Regions from separate parts of the Kitasatospora sp. NPDC004669 genome, predicted to be linked through region 4. Evidence: riboswitches for the same ligand, from Rfam matches in the RefSeq annotation. Region 4 holds a riboswitch; each other region holds the start of a gene.
The links. A riboswitch is a leader RNA that binds a small molecule or an ion and turns the genes downstream of it on or off. The one in region 4 is predicted to bind cyclic di-AMP.
Positions count from the first base shown of each region.

Region 1: it holds a riboswitch for cyclic di-AMP, as region 4 does, so the genes downstream of both, ABZW30_RS24630 (NlpC/P60 family protein) here and ABZW30_RS25280 (LysM peptidoglycan-binding domain-containing protein) in region 4, are expected to answer to the same signal.
Region 2: it holds a riboswitch for cyclic di-AMP, as region 4 does, so the genes downstream of both, ABZW30_RS25970 (M23 family metallopeptidase) here and ABZW30_RS25280 (LysM peptidoglycan-binding domain-containing protein) in region 4, are expected to answer to the same signal.
Region 3: it holds a riboswitch for cyclic di-AMP, as region 4 does, so the genes downstream of both, ABZW30_RS40120 (transglycosylase family protein) here and ABZW30_RS25280 (LysM peptidoglycan-binding domain-containing protein) in region 4, are expected to answer to the same signal.

Region 1 is NZ_JBEXKB010000031.1:37,603-43,230, reverse strand. It holds gene ABZW30_RS24635 (NlpC/P60 family protein) at 35-1,081, opposite strand; gene ABZW30_RS24630 (NlpC/P60 family protein) at 1,308-2,453, opposite strand; cyclic di-AMP (ydaO/yuaA leader) riboswitch at 2,464-2,617, opposite strand; gene ABZW30_RS24625 (NlpC/P60 family protein) at 2,955-3,992, opposite strand; gene ABZW30_RS24620 (NYN domain-containing protein) at 4,205-5,628, opposite strand, start outside.
Region 2 is NZ_JBEXKB010000034.1:25,976-31,603, reverse strand. It holds gene ABZW30_RS25995 (ATP-binding protein) at 1-508, opposite strand, end outside; gene ABZW30_RS25990 (PP2C family protein-serine/threonine phosphatase) at 817-1,935, opposite strand; gene ABZW30_RS25985 (WHG domain-containing protein) at 2,235-2,810, opposite strand; gene ABZW30_RS25980 (alpha/beta hydrolase) at 2,879-3,703, opposite strand; gene ABZW30_RS25975 (YiaA/YiaB family inner membrane protein) at 3,799-4,089, opposite strand; cyclic di-AMP (ydaO/yuaA leader) riboswitch at 4,285-4,443, shown strand; gene ABZW30_RS25970 (M23 family metallopeptidase) at 4,456-5,298, shown strand; gene ABZW30_RS25965 (hypothetical protein) at 5,381-5,628, opposite strand, start outside.
Region 3 is NZ_JBEXKB010000083.1:14,035-19,662, reverse strand. It holds gene ABZW30_RS40135 (glycoside hydrolase family 13 protein) at 1-440, shown strand, start outside; gene ABZW30_RS40130 (LacI family DNA-binding transcriptional regulator) at 442-1,485, shown strand; gene ABZW30_RS40125 (hypothetical protein) at 1,573-1,773, opposite strand; gene ABZW30_RS40120 (transglycosylase family protein) at 1,998-3,362, opposite strand; cyclic di-AMP (ydaO/yuaA leader) riboswitch at 3,349-3,550, opposite strand; gene ABZW30_RS40115 (hypothetical protein) at 4,011-4,967, opposite strand; gene ABZW30_RS40110 (DUF397 domain-containing protein) at 5,525-5,628, shown strand, end outside.
Region 4 is NZ_JBEXKB010000032.1:71,543-77,170, forward strand. It holds gene ABZW30_RS25245 (TetR/AcrR family transcriptional regulator) at 1-683, opposite strand, end outside; partial or broken gene ABZW30_RS25250 (lysine transporter LysE) at 919-1,101, opposite strand; gene ABZW30_RS25255 (maleylpyruvate isomerase N-terminal domain-containing protein) at 1,191-1,820, shown strand; gene ABZW30_RS25260 (hypothetical protein) at 1,921-2,265, shown strand; gene ABZW30_RS25265 (lysozyme) at 2,385-3,275, opposite strand; gene ABZW30_RS25270 (hypothetical protein) at 3,605-3,883, shown strand; gene ABZW30_RS25275 (hypothetical protein) at 3,893-4,132, shown strand; cyclic di-AMP (ydaO/yuaA leader) riboswitch at 4,390-4,591, shown strand; gene ABZW30_RS25280 (LysM peptidoglycan-binding domain-containing protein) at 4,599-5,324, shown strand.

The sequences.
Region 1 (5,628 bases), on a different contig from region 4:
GGGTGGGGCCCGGCCGGGCCGGAGGGCGTCGCGCTCAGAGCCGGACCACCCCCGACACCGGCATCGCGCTGACGCTCTCGTACCGCACCTTGGCGCCCGGGTAGGGGGCGTGCACCATCACCCCGCCGCCGGCGTACATCCCGACGTGGTGCATGTCCCGGTAGAAGATCACCAGGTCTCCCGGCCGCGCTTCGGAGAGGCTGACCCGCTGCCCGGCGTACGCCTGGGCCTGCGAGGTGCGCGGCAGGGTCACTCCGGCCTGCCGCCAGCTGTAGTACATCAGACCGGAGCAGTCGAAGGCGCGGGGCCCGGCTGATCCGTAGACGTACGGCGAGCCGATCATCCGGACCGCAGCGGCCAGCGCGGCCGCCCCGCGCTCGGAGGCGGGCGGGGCGGTGCCGAGGTCCAGCCGGTCGGTGCCGCGGGTGGCGCGCTGCTCGGCGTCCTTGGCGTCCTGGGCGACCATCCGGGCCCGCTCGGCCGCGCCCAGGCTGTCGAGCAGCTTCTGCGCCGTGGCCAGCCGCTGCCGGATCTGCTGCTTGTTCTCGGCCAGCGAGCGCCGGGCCTGGTCCAGCTCGGCGAGCTTGCCCGCGGTCTCGGTGCGGCGCTGGTCGAGCCGACGCTGACGGCCGACCAGCTCGTGCAGGGTCTCCTGCTGCCGCTCGGCGGCCTGGCCGAAGGTGCGGGCGCGGGCGAGGTAGGACTCGGGGTCGCTGGAGAGCACCAGCTGGGCGGCCTGGGTCATCCCGCCGCCGCGGTACTCGGCCCCCGCCACGGTCGCGAGGTCCCCGCGCAACTGGTTGAGCTGGTCCTGGGCGGCGGCCACCTCGCCCTGCAGGGTGGCGGTCTCGCCCTGGAGCCGCTTCTGCGCCTCCTGCGCGGCGTTGTACTTCTCGGACGCCTGCTCGGCCTCGTCGTACAGCTGCTCGACCCGCGCCTTGACGTCCTTGCGGTCGGGGGTGTCCGGCCCACCCGGAGTGGCTTGGGCGCTTCCACAGGTCGCCACACCCAGGGCCGTGGTGGCGGCTGCGGTCAGTACCAGCGCACGGGCGAGCAGTCGGGAACGGCGGTGCACGGGCATGGCGGCAGCGGCTCCAATCCTGCGGCGCGGCCCGCGGCCGCGCCCCAGCGGGCGGCCGTCGAGCGGGAGTCCGGTGGCAGACGTTAGCGAGTCCGGGCAAGCGAGTCCAAACACCTCCCTACCCGAATATTTGACCCTAAATCAGACATCTGCCCGAGCCGCCGGAAAAGCCGCAGGCCCGGCCCTCCGTGACGGAGGACCGGGCCTGGAACGGCCTGGGCGGGGATCAGACCCGCACGATGGAGGCCAGCGGCATGTTGGAGACCGCCTCGTAGCGGACCGAGGCACCCGGCTTGGGCGCGTGCAGCACCTGGCCGTTGCCCGCGTAGATGCCGACGTGGTGGGCGTCGCTGAAGAAGATCAGCAGGTCGCCGGGCTGGGCCTGGGAGATGTCCGAGCCGATCCGGGTGCCGGCGCCGGCCTGCTCCTGCGAGGTGCGCGGCAGCGACACGCCGACCTGGTTGAACGCCCAGACCATCAGGCCGGAGCAGTCGAAGGAGCCGGGGCCGGTGGCGCCCCAGACGTACGGGCTGCCGACCTTGCCGGCGGCGGCGGCCAGCGCGGCGGCACCGTGCGAGCTGCCGGGCGCGGCCGGCTTGACGACCGGCGAGGACGAGGAGCCCGCGGAGGAGCCCGAGCCGATGTCGGTGCGGCCGCTGTCGCGCGAGGCACGGTCGGAGGCGGCCTGCTGCTGGGCGGCCTTCGCGGCGGCGTCGGCCTTGGCCTTGGCGTCGGCGGCGGCCTTCTCCTCGGCCTGGCGGATCGCCTGGCGCTCCTGCTCGGTCAGGGTGTTGAGCAGGTCCTGGGCGGCCTTCAGCTTGTTCTGGACCTCCTCCTTGGAGGCCTTCAGCTGCTGGGTGGTGGACTCCAGTTCGGCGAGCTTGCCCTGGGCCTCGGTGCGGTCCTGGTCGAGCTTGCGCTGCTGCTCCTGGAGCTGCTTCAGCTGGTTCTTCTGGGTGTCACCGGCCTGGTTCAGCGCACCGGCCTGGTTGAGGAAGTTGTCCGGCTTGGACGAGAGCATCAGCTGGACGGTCGGGGATATGCCGCCGTTGCGGTACTGCTCCCCGGCGATCTCGGCGAGCCCGCCCTGCAGGTCGGTCACCTGGGACTGCTGCCGGGCCACCTGGTCCTGCAGGCCGGAGACCTGCTTCTCCAGCGCCTGCTGCTTCTCCTGGGCGGCGTTGTACTTCTCGGTCGCCTGCTCGGCCTGCTCGTTGAGCTGGTCGACCTGCTCCTTGACCTGCTCCTTGGTCGGCTGCGGGTCGGCGTGCGCGCCGGACTGCGCGGAGAGGGCGACGGCTGCCGCGGCGACACCGGTCAGGATCGAGACACGGGCGCGGCTGGCGGGCTTGGGACGACGATGGGACGCCACGAAGGCGGACTCCTTCTTCCTACGTCCGCCTACCGGGTGAGCTGACGGGTTCGGGCCGGAAGCATGCCCTACGACGCCTCACGGCCGTTCCACCGGCCGACCTGGCGCCGATTCACCCCGGAGGAACGTGGTTCCCCGGCTCCGCTCCGCAGCGCCCCCGACCACTGGGCTCCCCTGTCGGACAGTCGCTTCGACCTGCCCCGCTGTTTCGCGAACTCGACGGAAACCACCGCCGCCACCCGGGCTGGGCGATCGACAGTGCGGTGGTTCGGAGCACGACCCTAGTAACTGAACCGTGATCCGTTCAAATCCTTGTCAGAAAAAAGTCGGAAGATTACCCATGTTCTTTTGTGAAAATGACTGATGGTGATCGTCGCTGCACACAAAGCTGATCGGTTCTCACCAGTCGGACGTTGAACCCGCAAACCCGAAGCGCCACCCCCGGTCGGAGGGTGGCGCGGATCACAGGGCCGGAGCCGGCCCCTCGGGCGTGTCGGGTCGTCAGACCCGGCGGATCGTGTTGATCGGCATCGCGTCGGCCTTCATCACCTTCACCACGTCCCCGGTGTGCGGCGCGTGGACCACCATGCCGTTGCCGATGTACATCCCGACGTGGTGCCGGTCGCTGCCGTAGATGACCAGGTCGCCGGGCTGAGCCTGGTCCAGCGAGGGCACCGCGGTGCCGACGTTGCCCTGCTCCTGCGAGGTGCGCGGCAGCGAGACGCCGGCCTGGGAGTACGACCAGACCATCAGACCCGAGCAGTCGAAGGTGTTCGGCCCGGTGGAGCCCCAGACGTACGGCGAGCCCTGCTTGCTCATCGCCTTGGCGACGGCCACGGCCGCGTAGCCGCTGGCCGGCGGCAGGCTGCTGAGGTCGACCCGGGCGCTGCCGCGCGAGGCGCGGTCGTCCTGCTGCTGCTGGGCCTTCAGCGCGGCGCGGTCCGCGGCGCTGAGCGAGTTCAGCAGGTCCTGGGCGGTCTTCAGCTTCGTGTTGACGTCCGCCTTGGCCTGGTTCAGGTCCTTGGTGGTGGAGTCCAGCGAGGCCAGCACGGCGGCGGCCTCGGCCTTCTCCTGGTCCAGCCGGCGCTGCTGGTCGAGCAGGCCCTTGAGCGCCTCGGTCTGGCTGGCGCTGGCCTGCTGGACGCTGGAGGCCTTCTCCAGGTAGCCGGACGGGTCGGAGGAGAGCATCAGCTGGACGGACGGGTCGACGCCGCCGGTGCGGTACTGCTCGCCCGCCACCTGGGCCAGGCCGGTCTGCAGCTGGCTCATCTGGTCCTGGCTGCGGGCCACCTGGTCCTGCAGCTGGTCGGCCTGCTTGCGGAGCTGGTCGGCGCGCTCCTTGGCGCCGTTGTACTTCTCCGCCGCCTGCTCCTGCTCCTGCTGGAGCTGGTCGATCTGCGCCTTGACGTCAGCCTTGTTCGGCTGCGGCGCGGCGTGCGCGGCCACCTGGGCGGAAAGGGCGACCGCGGTCGCAGCGGCAGCGGTGAGCACGGAGACCCGCGCGCGGCTCGGCTGCTTGGGACGGCGGTGGGAGGCCAAGGGACCGGCTCCTTCTTCCAACGGACTCACCTGTTCGGATGAGATTCCGGAAAATAGGTTTGACGCCAGACCCTAGTGAAGATCTATCCGTTTTACCACTCCCCCGAAGGCGTGAAGTCCGGTTCCCACGCTGACTTCACGGGATCCGCACACCCTTGCAAAACGGGCGATAAACAGGTGTCACCCCGCCCGGACCGAGGTCAAAGCCGAGGTCAGGGCCGAGCCAGCCGGTTCAGCAGCAGCACCGAGGCCACCGGGCGCGCACCCGCCTTGCGCACGCCCTCCGCCACCTCCCGGTCGGTGGACACCACCACCACCGGACGGCCCTGCGGCTCGGCACGCACCAGACGACGGATCAGCTCGTCCGCGGTCTCACCGGTCCGGCTGAACCGTACCCGAACCCCGCGCGGCGGCGCCATGATCACCGGAACGTCCAGGTCCTGCCCGTCGAACACACAGGTGACCTCCGCCTGGGTGCGCTGGGCCAGCATCGCCAACCCGCCCAGCAGCCGGATCCGCTGCTGCTCCAGCGGCAGCGTCGGATAGCCGGTCTTGGTCACGTTGTAGCCGTCCACCACCAGGTGGACCTGCGGGATCGCCAGCAGCTGGTCCAGCAGCGCCGGGTCGTCCTCCGCCAAGCCGCGCCGGGCCACGTCGTGCGGTGAGGCCGCCCCCGGCACCACCGCCTCGACCAGGTCCGCCGGGCGGATCTGGGAGACCGGCAGTGCCAGCTCCCGCTGCAGCCCCTGCGCCGACTGCAGCACGGTGTCCAGCAGCAGCCGCAGCCGCATGTCCTCGACGCTGCGCCCCTCGCGGGCCGAACGGCGGCCCTGCTCGGCGACGTTCTCCAGCTCGGACACCCGGTGCCGCAGCCGGCGTGCCTCGCTCTCGGCCGCGCCGCGCTCACTCGCCGCCTGCGCCTTCGCGGCCTCCAGTTCCCCGGCCACCCGCCGGGTCTCGGCCTGCGCCCGCCGGGTGTCGCTCTCCAGCGAGCGCACCTTCTTGCGCAGCGACTCGGCCTCCCGCCGGACGCCCTCGAACTCCGCGCGCTGCCGGTCCAGGTCGGCCCGCGCGGCCGCCCGCACCTCGGCCAGCTCGGCCTGCAGCTTCTCCACCAGCCGGCCGGCCTCCGCGGCCGCGTCCTCGGCGCCGGCCCGCTCGGCCTCCTCGCCGGCCTCGGTGACCAGTCGGCTCCAGCCGGCCGAGCGCACCAGATAGGCGGCGGCTGCGACGTCCATCGGATCGGCGGCGCCGGGAACGGTGCCCGACTCCAGTGCCTTCACCAGATCCGGCTGGCCCAGCCGCAGCCGCTCCGCTATGCGCACCCGGAAGGCCGGCTCGGACTCCAGCGCCGCCGCCAGCGCCGTGGCCGCGTACTTGGCCCGGCGCGCGGGGGTGAACTTGACGTACTGACGCAGGCTCTGCGGCAACTCCGCCGACGGCAGTCCGCCCAGCGCGTCCGAGGCCAGCCCGACCACGCGCCGGCGCACTCCCTCGGGCAGCGGCCGGCCGAGCTTCTCGACCGCACCCTCCGAAACGGCGTCCGGGGCTCCGGACCCACCGGACTCGGCGGTCTCAGGGTCAGCGCCCTCCGGGAGGGGGGCCTCGGACGGCGCCGCCCCGGCGCCCGGCTCCG
Region 2 (5,628 bases), on a different contig from region 4:
TCTCGATCCGGCTGCGGACCGCCACCCGCTGGAACGGCAGGATGCGCGACTGGGCGCCGCGCACCACGTCCTCCAGGGGGACCGGTTCCGGCCAGTGCCGGCCGGCCCGCGCGCCGCACAGGACGGCCAGGGTCTGGGCCAGCCGGGCCTGTTGGGCGGCGGCGTGGTCGGCCTTGAGCAGGCCTTCCAGCAGCGCCGGGTCGTCGTGGGTGCGCTCCATCTCGTCGAGCAGGGCCTGCTGGTCGTGGGCCATGACGAGGATCCGGCGGGCGACGCTGAGGAAGGCCCGCTGGGTGGAGGCGGTGAGCTCCTGCTCCTGCTGGACGGCGGCAAGGTCGGCGCCGCGGCGGGAGAGTTCGGCGGTCAGCTGGTCCTGGAGCCGGGTGAGTTCGTCCTGCAGTCGGTCGGCCCGGCCGCGCTGGGTGACGGACACGGCGCGGTACCGCGCGGCGGCCACGAGGGCGAGGACGGCGAGTACGCCGGTTGCCGTTACGGACCACTGAGTCATCGTCACGCGGCGAATTCTAGGGCGATGATCCTACAAAGGTGTGAACGGATCTCGCCATGTGACCGGATCTCGTCAATATCGAGTCAATACGCCGCCAGCCCTGTGTCGTTCGACCCCGATCCCGCGAGTTCGACGAGGTCTCCGGTCGTTCGTCCAGGGCCTTTCGGCCCATGTCGATGTGACGGGTGATGGCTGAATCGCGTTCCGGGTTGTGTGGGACGTGTGTGCACGGTGTTACGGAACGGGCGGGGTGCGGTGCGGGAGCGGCAGCTCCACGTCGTCCGGCCGGGACCGCCGCCCGGTCACGTTCAGGTCGCGGCCGGCTCGGCCGTACCCAGCCGCCGCACCAGCACCAGGGTCCGGTCGTCCGCGACGTCCTGCGCCACCGCGTGCACCAGCCGGCTCGCCGCGCCCCCTTGCTGCCGCTGCTGTGTCCGGTGGGTGCGCACCTCCGGCTCGGCGGCGGCCAGCAGCCGACCCACCCCCTCGTCCAGGTCCCGGCCCGGCACCTCCACCAGGCCGTCGCTGAACAGCAGCAGCGAGTCGCCGTACCCCAGCCGCCCGGACACCGACGGGTACGGCGCGCCCGGCACCAGGCCCAGCGCCGGACCGCCGTGCTCGGACGGCTGCCAGCCGTTCCTCCGGCAGTACCGCACCGGCGGCGGATGGCCCGCGTTGAACAGCCGGTAGCGGCCGGTCGCCGGGTGCAGCGCGAGATGGACGGCGGTGGCGAAGTCGTCCTCCCAGCCCATCCGGACCAGGTGGTCGTTGGCGGCCGACAGGAACGCCTCCGGCGGCACCCGGCCCAGCAGCATCGCGAAGGCGCCCGACAGGTGGGTCGACCGGGCGGCCGCCCGGCTGCCCTTGCCCGACACGTCCACCAGCACCAGCTCCAGCAGGTCCTCCTCCGGACGGTGGGCGCAGAGCAGGAAGTCCCCGGAGAACGAGGCGCCCCCGGCCGGGGCCAGCGCGCTGTCGAAGTGCCAGTCCAGCAGCCGCTCCGGGAGCCGGGCCAGCGTCCGGTTGTGCTCGGCCAGCTCCAGCAGCATCGAGTCGCCCTGGGTGCCGCGCAGTCCCAGCCGGTGCCGGAACCGGTTGGCCGACAGCACCGTCGCCCCCGTCGCGGCCAGTACCACCGTCACCCCCAGCCTCACCCCGCGCGGGTCCTGCAGCACCGCCCCCAGCAGGCTGCCCGCCAGCCCCGCACACACCAGCACCAGCAACTGCCAGCGCCGCAACACCAGCCCGCCACCCACCACCGGCAGCACCAGCGCCGACGGCGGCCACCCGTACGGCATCAGGATCGGCAGCACGCTCAGCACCACGGTCACCCCGAGCAGCATCCCCAGCGCCACCCGCCCGGCCCGTATGTCCCCGTCCAGCAGCCGTCCGTACCACCGCCGCACCCTCGCTGTCAGTGCGGGCACCCGGGACCTCCGCCAAGCGTGGGCGGTCCCCTGTCATGACCACCAGTCAGACCGGCCACACTAACCCGTCCATCCCCACCATCCCCGGACCCCCACACCCGTCCACGCCCCGCCGACACCGGAAGCCGGGCCGGCCCGACTTCTCGTGCACGCGATGCCGGCCCGTCCGGTTCTCGCCGTGCCTACTCCGGCCGCTGGGCGGCGCCGGAAGCCGGCCGGTCCGACTTCCCGTGCGGGTGGGGCTGGCGGCGCGGTGGATTCAGAGCCCTTCCACGTAGGAGGTCGATGGGCCCGACCTCCTACTCCTCCCCCTTCGGCCAGGTGTGGAGGCCGGTGGTGAGGGTGGTGATGAGGCGGTCGTGGGTGGTGGTGAGGTCTTCGGCGAGTTGGAAGGCGCCGGCGATGGAGAGCGAGGCGAAGCCGTGGGCGAGGGAGCGGACGGTGCGGGCGGCGTGGATGGCTTCGGGGCCGTCGAGGCCGTAGGAGCGGAGAACGGCGATGATGACGCCGACGAGGCGGGTGGCCGCGCGGGTGAGGTCGTCGTCGGGCCGGGGCGCCTGGGGGAGGGCGGTGTAGCGGTGCGGGTGTTCGGTGGCGTAGGCCTGGTAGGCGCGCAGGACGGCGCTGACGGCGTCGTCGCCGCTGCGGCCGACCGCGGCCCCGGCGAGCCGGTCGGCCAGTTCCTCGGTGACCCGGACGGCGATCAGCCGGCGCAGTTCGGTGAGGCCGCCGCTGACGTGCTTGTACAGGGAGGGGGTGGCCACCCCCGCGCGGGCGGCGACGGAGGCCAGGGTGAGGGCCTCGGCGCCCTGCTCGTCGATGAGGGCGAGGGCGTGGTCGACGACCTGGTCGGGGGTCAGTCCTACACGGGGCATGGGGTGGGGTTCTCCGTACGGGTGCGGGTGCGGGTGCGGGTGCGGGGGCGGATGCGAGTGCGGCGGGTTCAGGCGAGTTCGGCGAGGAAGGGCAGCAGGGCGTCCGCGACGGCCTGCGGGTTGTCGGCCATCGGGTAGTGGCCGGACCCTTCGATCATCACCTTCCGGGCGCCGAGCGCCTCGGCCTGCCGGTCGGCGACGGCCTCCGGGTCCGGGAAGTCGGGGTCCTTGCTGCCCATCAGGACGAGCGAGGGGCAGTGGACGGCCGCGCACCAGCCGATCGGCGCGGAGTCCCCGGTGACGTGTCCGCGGGTGGCGGTCTTGCGCCCGGGGGTGCGCAGGTCGGCGACCAGTCCGGCCACGTAGTCGTCGAGGTCGGCGGGGCGGGGGCCGGGGAAGGCCATCTTGCGCAGGTAGAAGCCCCAGACGGCCGGCCAGTGGACCATCGCGCCGCCCATCACGGACGCGACGCCCTGCATCAGGGCGCCGGCCCGGTACTCGACGAAGGCGTCGATCAGCGCGATCCCGGCGACCCGCTGGGGCGCGTCCCCGGCGAGCTTGACGACCGTCGCGCCGGTGTAGGACTGCCCGACCAGGACGGCCCGCTCGATGCCGAGGTGGTCGAGCAGGGCGAGGACGTCGGTGGCGACGGCGGCCGGGCTGTAGTCGTCCCAGGCGATCGAGGACTCGCCGAAGCCGCGCACGTCCATGGTGACGACCCGGCGCCCGGCCGCGGTGAGCAGCGGGTGCAGGTGCCGGTAGGCCCGGCGGCTGTCGAGCATTCCGGGGAGCAGGACGACGGGGGTGCCGTCGCCCTGCCGGGTGTCGTCGAAGGCGATCCGGCCGCCGGGGACGTCGAGGTACTGGGTGCTCGGGGTGATGGTGCCGTTCACGGTGGGCCTCCACGGGGTCGCTGCTGCCGATAGCCATAAAGCTATGGCTAATAGCCTTAGCTGTCAACCCTTCCGATCCCTCGATTCCCGGGGACTCAGGCCCCCTCGACCCTGAACGGATCGTGCTCGCTGAGCAGCTTCTCCAGTCGGGCCTGGTCGACCCGGGCGACGGTGTCCGACGATTCCTGCCGGTCCCGGACCACCTTGGCCAGCGTGAACGCGGAGGTGACGGTGTAGAGGAAGCCGATCCCGAGGAAGGCCCGGGTCCACCCGCCGACGGGCAGGTAGGCGATCCCGACGGCGAGGGCCGAACCGGAGATGGCGAAGGAGAGGACGGCCTGCATGTGGTACGCGGCCGTGGTGCGTGTCTGCATCGGTGCGCTCATGGCGCCAGGATGCGGCTGCGCGCCGTGGCCGCACATGAGTAGGAGTACTCAGATGGGCTGGGCGAATGGCGGGTGGTTCGCCGGCGTCCGACCACCTGCCCCCAGCCGTCCCGGGCGGATGGCTTGGAATCGGGGCGGCCTGGGATTAACGTTTGATAACGCAGCGCGGTCGTCAACGCCGTACCCAGACGGCACCGTGCGCCGTCGCCTAATCCCGCCGGCCGGCCTCCGGGCAGGTCAGGGAGCCGGGGAACCACGTTCCTTGGGGTGAATCGGCGGGGCTCCGGCCCGGCCGTAGGAGACCTTCCTGCTCCGAACCCGTCAGCTAACCCGGTAGGCGCGAAGGAAGGAAAGGAGCGCGCCTCCGTGGCGTCGACGCACACCCCGGCACACCCGGCCGGCCCCGCAGCCGGTACCCAGCTGCTCGACCACCCCGGCCCGGACGGCGCCGAGTCCGCCGATTCCTTCGCCCCGGAGGCCGAGGCCAACCGCCACCGGATGCCGCGTCAGACCCGTGGGGCCTCCCCGTTGCTCGGCGTCACCGCCGTTGCCGCCACCCTGGGCGCCACCGGCTTCGCCTCCGCGACCCCGGCCGCCGCGCCCGCCATCGAGGCCCCGGACGAGGCTCCGGTCGCCCTGACCGCCGACCCCGGCCTCGCGCTCGCCGCCCGCATCCAGCAGCAGGCCGACGGCCAGCGCACCGCCGCCGAGGAGGGCGCCCGCCTGCAGGCCGCGCAGGAGGCCGAGGCGAAGGCCGCCGTCAAGGAGGCCGAGGCCAAGCGCGCCGCCGACGAGGCCGAGCGCGCCAAGGCCGCCGCTCTCACCCTGCCGGTGAAGGACTACAACCTCTCCGCCCACTACGGCCAGAGCGCCCGCTACTGGGCCCACCTGCACACCGGCCTGGACTTCGCGGCCGACACCGGCACCCCGGTCTACGCGGTCGGCCAGGGCACCGTCACCTCGGCGGGCTGGTCCGGGGCGTACGGCTACCGGATCGTCGAGACCCTGCCCGACGGCACCGAGATCTGGTACTGCCACCTCTCCTCGATCATCAAGGGCGCCGGCCAGGTCGGCGCCGGCCAGCAGATCGGCAAGGTCGGCGCGACCGGCAACGTCACCGGTCCGCACCTGCACCTGGAGGTGCGCCCCGGCGGCGGCGCCCCGGTCGACCCGGAGACCTGGCTCCAGCAGCGCGGCCTCAACCCCTGACGGGAACCCCCGAGAAGAACCCCTGACGCAACGCCCGAGGGCCCCGGACATCCGGGGCCCTCGGGCGTTCACCGCGCCGGCTTCACTCCGCGGGCAACTGCGCCAGGTACGCGTCGATCTCCTCCTGCCCCGGCTCCGGCGCCAGCTCCGGGAACTCCTCCACCAGCAGCCGCGCCAGCCCGGGCACCGTCCACTCGCCGAACAGGTCGAGCGTGACCTCGGCCGCCGCCGCCTCGAACTCCCCGAAGTCCCCGGCCAGTTCGTCCGGCATCGGCCGCCCCAGCGCGTTCAGCTCGGCCAGGTTGCGGTAGCTGCGCCGCATCAGGCCCT
Region 3 (5,628 bases), on a different contig from region 4:
CCTTCTTCCGTCAGGCCGGTCAGGACGGCTACCGCGACGGCTGCCGCGTCCCGATCCCGTGGTCCGGCGCCGAGGCCCCGTACGGCTTCGGACCGGTGGCGGGCGGGCCGTCCTGGCTGCCGCAGCCGGCCGAGTGGGCCGCACTGAGCGTCGAGGCGCAGACCGGTGACCCGACGTCCACCCTGGAGCTCTACCGCAGCGCGCTGGCCGTCCGCCGGTCGCAGCCCGACCTGGGCGCGGGGACGGACGTCGAGTGGCTGGAGGCGCCCGAGGGCACCCTGGCCTTCCGGCGCGGGTCCTTCGTCTGTACCGTGAACACCACTGGCGAGCCGGTGCGGATAGCGGCGCCCGGTCGACTGCTGCTCGGCTCGACCGAACTCGTGGTGGACGGCGGCGAGACGGTGCTCGCTCCGGACAGCACCGGCTGGTGGGCGGTCTGACATGGGTGCAATAGGCTCTGGGCCCGTGACTACGGCGCGACTCTCAGACATCGCGGCGCAGGCGGGGGTCAGCGAAGCCACCGTCTCCCGCGTACTCAACGGCAAGGCGAACGTCTCCGCCGCGACCCGGCAGACCGTGCTGGCCGCGCTGGACGTGCTCGGCTACGAGCGGCCGACCCGGCTGCGCCAGCGAAGCGCCGGGCTGATCGGGCTGATCACGCCGGAGCTGAGCAACCCGATCTTCCCCGCGCTGGCGCAGGTGATCGAGCAGGTGCTCAGCCGGCACGGCTACACGCCGGTGCTGTGCACCCAGACGCCGGGTGGGTCCACCGAGGACGAACTGGTGGAGATGCTGGTCGACCGGGGCGTGGCGGGCATCGTCTTCGTCTCCGGGCTGCATGCCGACTCCACCGCCGACCATGACCGGTACGCCCGGCTGGCCGGGCGCGGGGTGCCGTTCGTGCTGATCAACGGGTACAGCGAGCGGATCGACGCGCCGTTCATCTCGCCGGACGACCGGGCCGCGATGTGGATGGCCGTCCAGCACCTGGCCGAACTCGGGCACGAGCGGATCGGGCTGGCGGTCGGGCAACGGCGGTACGTGCCGGTGCTGCGCAAGATCGAGGGCTTCACCGCCGCGATGCGCGAGGTGCTCGGGCGCAGCCGGGAGGAGGCCGAGGAACTCGTCCACCACACGCTGTTCAGCGTGGAGGGCGGGCACGCGGCGGCCGGCGCGCTGCTCGACAAGGGCTGCACGGCGATCGTCTGCGGGAGCGACATGATGGCGCTCGGGGCGATCCGGGCGGTGCGGCAGCGCGGGCTGTCGGTGCCGCAGGACGTCTCGGTGGTCGGCTTCGACGACTCGCCGCTGATCGCCTTCACCGAACCGCCGTTGACCACGATCCGCCAGCCGGTCGAGGCGATGGCCACGGCTGCGGTGGACGCGCTGCTGGAGGAGGTCAGCGGGAACGCCGCCCAGCGCGGGGAGTTCATGTTCCAGCCGGAGCTGGTGATGCGCGGGTCCACCGGGGCCTGCGCGCGCTGAGCACCGGTACCGGACGGTCAATTGAAGGGCCCCGGAGGGCAGTTGCTCTCCGGGGCCCTTCGGCGTCCGCCCGCTCGCTTCGGCCGGTCAGCCTTCCTGGGCGGCCGGGCGGTCGGCGGTGAGTCGGTGGCCGTCGGCCGCGTCGCCGGTCCGGGTCTCGGTGCGGCGGCCGCGGGCCAGGTAGTCGCGCACGACCAGTTCGACGGCGTCCTGCGGGTTCTTGGTGCCGGAGAGCAGCATCGCGTCGATCGCGAGGTTCGCATCGAGTGTGATGGTGACCTGGGCCATGGTGACTCCTCCTCGGGTGCAGAGCAGCAGCATGCCCGTCGGGGCGGGCTTTCACCATGCGAATACGCGAACCCCCGGGGAGGAGTGACCGGACTCTCCCCGGGGGTGGCGGGTGACGGCGGAGGGATGACGGATGTCGGAATCCGTCATCCGCCGTCTGTCATCCGTCCGCCGTCATCCGCTACACGTCAGCTGCCGGCCGGCGGCTGCCGGTTCGCCGTTGCTCAGACCCGGCCGGCGAAGTCCGGGGCCCAGTTGGCGATGGTCTGCTCGCGGACGCCCGCGCTCGGGTTGGCCGCCTCGACGTACTTGCCGCCGCCGATGTAGATCGCGACGTGGTAGACGCCGGAGTCCTGACCGTTGTTCGACCAGAAGAGCAGGTCGCCCGGCTTCAGGCTGTCCAGCGAGACGTGGGTGCTGGCGGCGGCCTGGTCGGCGGCGATGCGCGGGATGTTGACGCCCGCGGCGCGCAGCGCGGCCTGGGTCAGGCCGGAGCAGTCCCAGCCGCCGTTGCCGGTGCCGCCGTAGACGTAGGCCTGGCCGACCTTGGACTCGGCGAAGGACACCGCGGCGGCCATGCTGCCGGTGGCGGCCTGGGCCGGGGCCTGAGTGGCCGGCTTCGCGGCCTGGGTCGGGGCCTGAGTGGCCGGCTTCGCGGCCGGGGCCTGAGTGGCCGGCTTCGCGGCCTGGGTCGGGGCCTGAGTGGCCGGCTTCGCGGCCTGGGTCTGGGCGGTCGGCTTGGCGTTCACGGCACCGCCGTTCGCGGCCTGGCCGGCCTTCTGGGAGCGGTTGAACCAGCTGAAGTCCGAGCCGGATCCGGTGGAGGAGGACTTGTCGGCCTGGGCCTGGTCGCCGTCACCGAAGGTCAGGCGCTGGCCGGGGTAGATGGTGTCCGGGCCCTCGGTCAGGGTGCTGCGGTTGAGGTCGTACAGCCGCTGCCAACCGCCCTGGACGTTGTGCTTGCCGGCGATCGAGGAAAGCCAGTCGCCCGCGACGACGGTGTAGTCGCCGCTCTGGGCCTGGGCCTGAGGCTTCTGCGCCCGGTCGCCGTTGGCGGAGTCGGTGGAGGACTGGGTCTGCTCCTGGGCGGGCGCGGCCGGCTTGGCGGGCTTCGCGGCCGGGGCCTGGCTCTGCGTGGGCTTGGCGGCGGGCTTGGCGGCCGTGGCGGCGGAGGTGCCGACGGCGGCCGGGGCACCGCCCTTGGTCAGACCGGCCTGGATCGAGCAGACGGGCCAGGCGCCGGGGCCCTGCGAGGCGAGGACCTTCTCGGCGACGGCGATCTGCTGGTCCTCGGTGGCGAGGTTGGCCTCCGGGGCGTACGCGGCACCGCCGAAGGCGGCCCAGGTGCTGGAGGTGAACTGCAGGCCGCCGTAGAAGCCGTTGCCGGTGTTGATGGCCCAGTTGCCGCTGCTCTCGCACTGGGCGACCTTCTCCCAGGTGGCGACGGAGGCGGCGTTGGCGGTGCCGGTGGTGAGGCAGGGGACGGTGAGGCCGACGCCCGCGACGCCGAGGGTGGCGATCACGCGACGGGTACGGCTGGGCAGGCGGGTGCCGTTGGTGGGCAGCATGAAGACGCGGTCCTCTCCCACGCCTGCGAGGTGAGCTGTCGGATTCGGGCCGGAGTTGCCCGGCCGCGCTGTGGGCGCGGCTTCACCCCTAGCCCTGGACCGTTCCGAGGAACTGCCCGGGGCGACTTACCTGTGGTTCCCCCGCTCCTGCCGTGGTGCGTTTTCGCGCTGCCAGGACATCCGACGGCAGGACTCGGCGTTGCGGATGAACTGGGTTCGTGTGGTCACGAACGGGGAGCACGTTAAGCAGACTTAAGTTCAAACTGCAAATATCTGTGATGCGCATCACGGTTTAGTGGAAATTGCCAAATCGGACACGAATCATGATCATAAATGATCATTTTCCGGCAATGTGGCTGTGGATTCCCGCAATTGTCTTCGCCTCAGGGGTGAGGTGACGGAGCGTGGAAGCGTGCGACAGCACGCCCGGCTCGGCGGGGGAGTGGTCGTGATTCGAGTGCCGGAATGCGCGCCCGGCATTCCCGCCCAAAAGGTGACATAACGGACATGTCGCACCATTGTTCTCCTAATTCCCGTAATTCCCGTACCGGGACAAGCGGCAGGCGCGGGGTGAGGGCGGGAGAAGCGGGCATGCCGAAGGGCCCGGAACGAAGCCGTTCCGGGCCCTTCGGCGCGCGCGAGTGCGCGACGGTCGTCACTGGCCGCCTGCTAGGCCTCCAGGGGCCCCTGGGTGGCCGCGTGGGCGCCGCGCGAGCCCTCCTCGGCCCCGGCGGCGGCCGCGGCCTCCGCCTCGGCCCGGGCCAGCTCCTCCGCCGACGGCGCCGGCAGCGCGGCCAGGTAGGTGGAGGCGATCAGCTGGCCGACGGTCGGGTAGGCGCCCAGCGGCGCCGCCGACGGGCAGCCGGTCTCCTCGGCGGCCGTGGCGAGCAGCTCCGAGTCGGCCTCGGGCCCGATCACCAGCGGGGCCAGCGCGGGGCGCTGGGCTCCGGTCTCCTTGAGGTGGTTGACGGCCGCGGCCACCGAGCCGGGCACGTCGAGCGCCGCGGCGACGACCGGGACGGCCAGTCGGGCGGCCAGCAGCACGCCGGTGATCCCGGCCGCGGCGGCCGCGTCCTCGCCGCCGACGGTGGTCAGGACCACGCCGTCCGCGGCAGTCGCGATGGCGAACAGCCGGGCCCGGTCGGCCCGGGCCAGCCCGGCCTCGGACAGTCGCACGTGCACGGCCTCGGCCAGCAGTGGGTGCGGGCCCAGCGTGTCGGTGACGGTCGCGCCGTGCTCGGCGGCGAGGGCGTGAAGTTCGGTCAGGAAGCCGTGCGGCCCCGGTACCAGCGGCACCACGACGGGCGTGGGCAGGCCGGCCTCGGCGGCCACGGCCAGCAGCTCGGCGACGGTGCGGTCGTCCCCGTCCCCATCCGCGCCCTCGGCGCCGTCCGCCGGGAGGTAGCCGACGGCGGCCTGGACGCCGGTGTGCTCGCTGCGGACGATCGACAGCAGTTCCTCGACGACCGAACGGGACTCGGGCCCGGCGGTCGCGGGCACGGCGAGCACCAGGGCCGGCGAACCGGTGGGGATCTCGGGGCGCTCGGGGCGACGGTGGCGCCCCCGCGCACGGGAGCCTGGAGTACGGACGGGCAGTGGCGCGCCCGGGATGGCTGCGGTGCTCATGCCGGAGATCGTAGGACATCTGCCCGTCAGGCCTGCAGTCGGCTGCCGTACGGGTTTCGGGTGGTCGCGGTGCGGAGGCCGTGTCTCCGCCGCGCCGGTCCGGGCGATTTGCCTACAATCCGGACATTCCTCGCCCAATCCCCGCGTGGATGTCGGCAGTTGCCCTGACGTGCCGCACGGGGTGTCCAGTTGCACCTGTGGCGCGTGAGATGTCTCACAGCCGGAGAGTGGCCTGACGGAGCGTCACAGAGGTGCGACTCCCGGCGTTCGAAGATCAACATTCAGCGGGGGGCCGCTCACGGCCGGTTATCGACAACCCGTCGATTCAGTCGACTATGTCCGCTTACGTACCGCCAGGAGAAGGGGCCGTGAAGAGTTCGAGGCGGCTGGTAAAAAGCCTCGTGCACCTGCAATGTCCCGTGCTGATGCACGTGCACTGCGGCTATCATCGCGTCAAGTGAGGCGTTGTGCCGGGCCGGTACGGGGCCGGTCCGTTCGTTCGGCGGTGCCGGGGCGCCGCGCTGGACGACAACTCCGGAGCTCTTCGGGAGACTTCTATGCACGACTCGCAGGACATGCACGGCTCGAACCACACCTTCAACGGGATGGCCGCCGCCGACCTCAAGGGGGTGGTCTGGCAGAAGAGCCGACACAGCAACTC
Region 4 (5,628 bases):
TCAGGTATCCCGTTCAGCAGGCTGTCGAGGCCGGCCAGCATCTCGCGCTCGTCGTCGAAGTCGGCGAAGCGGGGCACCAGGGCGCGCAGCCGGGGGTACTCGGCGGCGGGCAGCCGGTGCAGGCCCAGCCGCAGCAGGGGGTCCGGCTCGTCCGGGTTGTCGACGACCTGGCGCTTGTCCACCAGCGTGCAGCCGAGGTTCCAGGCGACGAAGGTGCGGTAGGCGGTCAGTGTGGTGGCGTCGTCGAAGCCGGCCCGCCCGAGCACCGAGAGGATGTGCTCGGTGAGTTCGAGCACCGGTGCGGGCCGGCGGGCCATCGGGACGGTGAGCGGGCGGGTCGCCACCAGCGGCAGGATCTCGGGGTGGGCGTGCGCGGCGGCGGCGAAGGCCCGGGCGATCCGACGCAGTTCCAGGCGCCACTCGGGCTCCTGGAGGTCGGTGTGGGCGCTGGTCCGCAGCCGGGCGTTGACCTCGGCGAAGTAGGCCTCGATCAGGCCGTCGAGCAGTCCCTCCTTGCCCGGGGTGTAGCGGTACAGGGCCATCGACTCGACCCCGAGCTCGGCCGCCAGTCTCCGCATGGTCAGCGCGGCCAGGCCCTCACGGTCGACCAGCGCCACGGCGGCGTCGAGCACCAGCGGCCGACTCAGGCGCCCCCGCTTCTCGGGGCCGTCCCGCTCAACCATGTCCGCGCTCCTCCGGGTCGGTGCCAACCCCGTCGGCCGTGCCTGGGCCGGTCGGGCGGATGGGCAGGTAGCGCAGCGGATATAGAACCAGGATACAAGGTACGAATAAGCCGAAAACAGGCGTCGACCGGGGCGTGGTCGGTGACGGAGCGCAATCAGCGGTGGCGGTGGTCGGCGGTGGTCGACGGTGGTTGGCCGCGGCGGCGCCGTGGGGCTGGTCCGGTCGGTCACGGGTTCAGTCGCGCAGCAGGCGGACGGCGAGCCAGCCGACCAGCGCGGCCGAGCCGAGGGCGGTGAGCAGGCGGCCGCGGGGACCGGTGAGCGCCCGGCCGAGCAGTGCGCCGCCGGAGGCGAGCAGCAGTTGCCAGCTGGCGGAGGCCGCGAAGGCGGCGGCGGTGAAGACGGCCCGGGCGAGCGGGCCCGAGGCGGTGCCGTCCTGGCCGCTGCCCATCCGGCGCTGCCGGGTAGCGTGGGGAACTCCGGTGGCCACCGTTCCGAGGAGAGCTGATGGGTATTCAGAGCGACCCCGTGCGCGACCTGTTGGCGGAAGCCTGGGCTTCCTGGGGGGAGCGCGGCGCGGCGCTGGGCGCCGAGGACTGGGGCCGGGCCACCCGGCTGACCGATTGGACCGTCCGGGAGCTGTACGCCCATGTGGCGCCGGTGCCGGAGATGTTCACCGGGTTGCGCGCGGCCGTGCAGGACGGGCCGGCCGAGGTGAGCAGCGGGGCCGGCGTCCTGCGGGCGTACAACCGGCCGGGCGGGATCGCCCACACCGCCGCCGGGCAGATCGCCGAGACGGCCAAGCGGACGGCCGAGGCGGCCGAACCGGCCGTGCTGATCGCCCGGTTCGGCGTCGAGGGCCCGGCGGCCCTGGCCGGGCTCGCGGACCTGCCGCCCGACACAGTGGTGGCGCACCCGCTGCTCGGCAGTGTCACGGTGGGGGCGCTGGGCGAGGTGGCGCTGATGGAGGCGACCGTCCACCTGCTCGACCTGATCGCGGCGGTCGGCGGTCCGGCGCCCGCCGAGGGGGCGCTGAACTTCACCCGGGACCTGCTGGCGGAGGTCGCCGATCCGGTGGCCTTCATCGAGGCGGCGGCGGGCCGCGGGTCGGCGCCGGTGCTGCCGGTGATCCGCTGACCCCCGGCGGCGGCCGTTCGTGCTGGTCAGTCGTATGATCAGCGCCAGGAATCGGTAGCAGTGGGGGGCGTCAGTGGATTCGTTGTGGAACCTGTGGTGGTTGGTGCCCGCCGTGCTCTACGGCAGTGGGTCGGTCACCGCGAAGGTCCGTCGGTCCCTGAAGGTGCGCCACGAGCGCAAGTTGGAGCTGCTCGACGCCGCCCAGCGCCGGCAGCTCGCCCTGGAGACGGCCAACCGTCCGCCGGAGCCGGTCTGCGGCTGCACCCACCACCTGGCCAAGCACGACAAGCAGGGCCACTGCCACGAGGTGGTCGAGACGGCCACCGCCTGGGACGCCGACCGCCGCCCGCTGAGCTACGAGCCGCGGCCCTGCAACTGCCAGCAGTACGTGGGCCCCGAGCCGTTGGGCACGGTGTTCGCCCCGGAGCTGGTCGACCCGCGCTGAGCGTCGCGTCGGGCGGCTCCCCGCACCCACCGGGGTGCGGGGAGCCGCTTCGGCTTCGCGGCCGGCCGAGAACGCGGCGCCGGCCGAGTGCGAGCGCCTCCGCAGCCGAGTGCGTGTCGTCAGCCGAGGGCGAGTGCGCTCAGGCGGTCGGAGGCGCCGTTGAACAGGTCCTGGTCGCCGGGGAACGTGCCGGTGTCGGAGTACTGCCAGAAGGTCTGGTAGCCCCAGCCGTTCGGCAGGGTGCCGACGGTGGAGGAGTAACGGGCGATCCACAGGGGGTTGGTGGCGCCGAAGCCGCCGTAGTCGCCGGTGCAGCTCGACCACCAGTTGGTCGTGGTGTAGATGGTGGGGTAGCGGCCGGTGCGGTAGTGGACGGTGTCGCTGAAGGCCTGGATCCAGCTGACCATGGCGCTCTGGCTGAGGCCGTAGCAGGTGGCGCCGTAGGGGTTGTACTCGATGTCCAGTGCGGGCGGCAGGGTCTGGCCGTCGGCGGACCAGCCGCCGCCGTGGTCGACGAACCAGTTGGCCTGGGCGGAGCCGGAGGAGTTGCCCGGCAGCGCGAAGTGGTAGGCGCCGCGGATCAGGCCGGAGCCGTAGGAGCCGTTGTACTGCTGGGCGAAGTACGGGTTGGTGTAGCTGGTGCCCTCGGTGGCCTTGATGTAGGCGAACTGGGCGCCGTTGACGGCCGCCGAGGACCAGTCGACGTTGCCCTGGTAGCTGGCGACGTCCAGCCCCGGGGTCTGGGTGACGGCGAGCGGGGCGAGGGGCGCGGTGCCGGAGCGGCCCTCGTGGGCGGCGACGGTGGAGCCGGCGAAGTCGCGGTCGGGGTGGAAGGCCGTGCGGCCCTCGACGACAGGGGCAAGAGGGGCGGGGTCGGCCGCGTGGGCGGGCGCGGCGACGCCGGCGACCAGGGCGGTCGCGGCGGCCAGCGCGGCTGCCAGGGGCAGCCTGCGGCGTACGGCGAATCTGCTGGTGCCGGTGGGGCGGACGGAGCGGGAAGAGCGGGGCATGGACACTCCTCTGGTTCCGGTGGACGGCCTGCGGCGCGATGGCCCAACGGGCCTGGTGCGACCGGCGGTTGGTCCGGTCGGGGAGCAGGGTAGCCAGGTACCCGCCAGGGCCGCCAGGTGTCCGCGGCCACACCCTGAACCCGTGTCACATGGCGCGGGGCGCCATTGCCCGGCGCGGGTGCCCGCTCTGCGCGGTGCGGGTGCTGTGGCACCGTGCCCCGGCCTCCCGCGCCGCACGGCCGCGCAGGCCCGGCGAAAACCCGTGACCGGCCGCCGCGCCGGACGGCGACCGGTCGGCCGGCTGCGGCCCGGGCCTGCGGCTCCGGCAGGTGGACGGCCGGCTGCTGGTCGGCCGCGGCGGCTCGATGCCCGGCTTCCTCGCCTCGCTCTTGTTCGATGAGCAGGACGATGTGGCGGCCGTCACGCTCGCCGACACCACGGTCGGCCTCAACCTCGGCCGGGTGGCCCGCGACCTGATCGCGATCACCGCCGAGCACGAGCCGCGGATCCCCGAGCCCTGGCGGCCCCGCACCGATGCCGACCCGGAGCTGTCGGCGCTGACCGGCCCCTCGTGCTGGGGCGCCGACGCGGTCGCGCTGCACCTGTGAGCGGGCCGCGTGCTGGAACTCACAGCGCTGGGCGGCGCGGCCCGCACCTCACGCTTCCAGCCTGAGCCGGACGGGGCCTGGACCGGGCTGGCCGGCTACTGCGCGGGCGAGCCGCTGCGCGTGGTGTGCCGGGCCGACGGCACGGTCGACCACCTGGACCAGGCCGGCTTCGTCTGCACCCGCACCCCGTGCGACCCGGCAGCCGAGGCGCCGGGCGGCGTCGATATGCCGGGCCCGCACACGGGTTGACTACCGGTCAGGTCGGCGTGCCCCGGGGCGGGCGCGCCGGCCCGAACCCACGACCGCACGGCGCGCCATCGGGCGGTGGCTGCCGCACCGGGCCCGGCGGCCCGCACCCATAGGGCCGTTACCGTATCGTTATCAAGAACTGTTGTGGATCATTCGGACAATCCGGTCGGGCCGTGACCCAGCTCACGAGGGCTTGTGCTAATGGCTCCGGGCCGTTTACGGTCCTTCTCGTTCGTCTCCGTACGAAACGAACCCCGCTCTCCGGAACGCCGAATCCTGCCGCCGGATCGGGCGGGCACGTGCACCAATGAAGCACCACGGCAGGGGCGGGGGACCCACAGGTAAGTCGCCTCATCCGGACTGGTTCCGGTGGGGCTAGGGGTGAAGCCGCGTCTCTGCGCGGCCGGGCAACTCCAGCCCGAACCCGACAGCTCACCTCGCAGGCGTGTGAGAGGAATCGCACTTCATGCTGCCCGTCAACGCTCGCCCCAGCCTGTTCGCCGCCGGTTCCGTCAAGCGCATCGTCGCGGCCGCCGTGGTCGTCGGCGTCGGCGCCGGCATCCCGGTGGTCGCCGCCACCGCCGCGAACGCCGCCCCCGTCAAGTCCGCCCCGGCGCACTCGGCCCAGGCCGCCGCCCCGCAGGCGCCCGCCGGCTACACCGTCCGGAGCGGTGACTCCCTCACCAAGATCGCCACCGCGCACAACGTGCAGGGTGGCTGGCGGAAGCTCTACGACCTCAACAAGTCCGTGCTGACCGGCGGCCCGAACAAGATCTACCCGGGCCAGCACCTGACCCTGGGCGCGGCCGCCCCGACGAAGGCCCCGGCTGCGCCGGCGCCCGCCGCGGCTCCGGCCAAGACGGCCGCCGCCAGCCCGCTGGCCGCCACCCCGGTCGCCAACACCCCGGCCGCGCTGCAGGCGCTTGCCGCCTCGATCGTCCCGGCGAACCAGCTGGCCTCGTTCGACCAGATCATCAGCCACGAGAGCGGCTGGAACATCCACGCCACCAACCCGAGCTCGGGTGCCTACGGTCTGCCGCAGGCGCTGCCCGGCAACAAGATGGCCTCGGCCGGTTCCGACTGGCAGAACAACCCCGCCACCCAGCTCAAGTGGGCCCTGCAGTACATGAACACCGTCTACGGCAGCCCGAACGCCGCCTGGGCGTTCTGGCAGGTGCACAACGCGTACTGATCGGACCTCTCCCGATCAGTACGGCCTGATCGGACCTGATCGGCCTGTTCGAACCGATGGGTCCGAGCGAGTACCGCCCGCCCGCCGGATGTCCGGCGGCTGACGGGCTGTCGAGCGGCCACTTGAACGGCCCGGTTCACGTCGCGGTGCGTGAGCCGGGCCGTCGGCCTACCCGGGGTCCGGACGGGACCGCGGCGCGGTCGGTCCGCCGCGCGGGCGGCAGTTCGGTGATCTTCTCCGGTCCGGCGCGGTCGAACCACATCTCCAGTTGCCGCCCCGCAGCCGTCACCGAGCTCACGGTGGC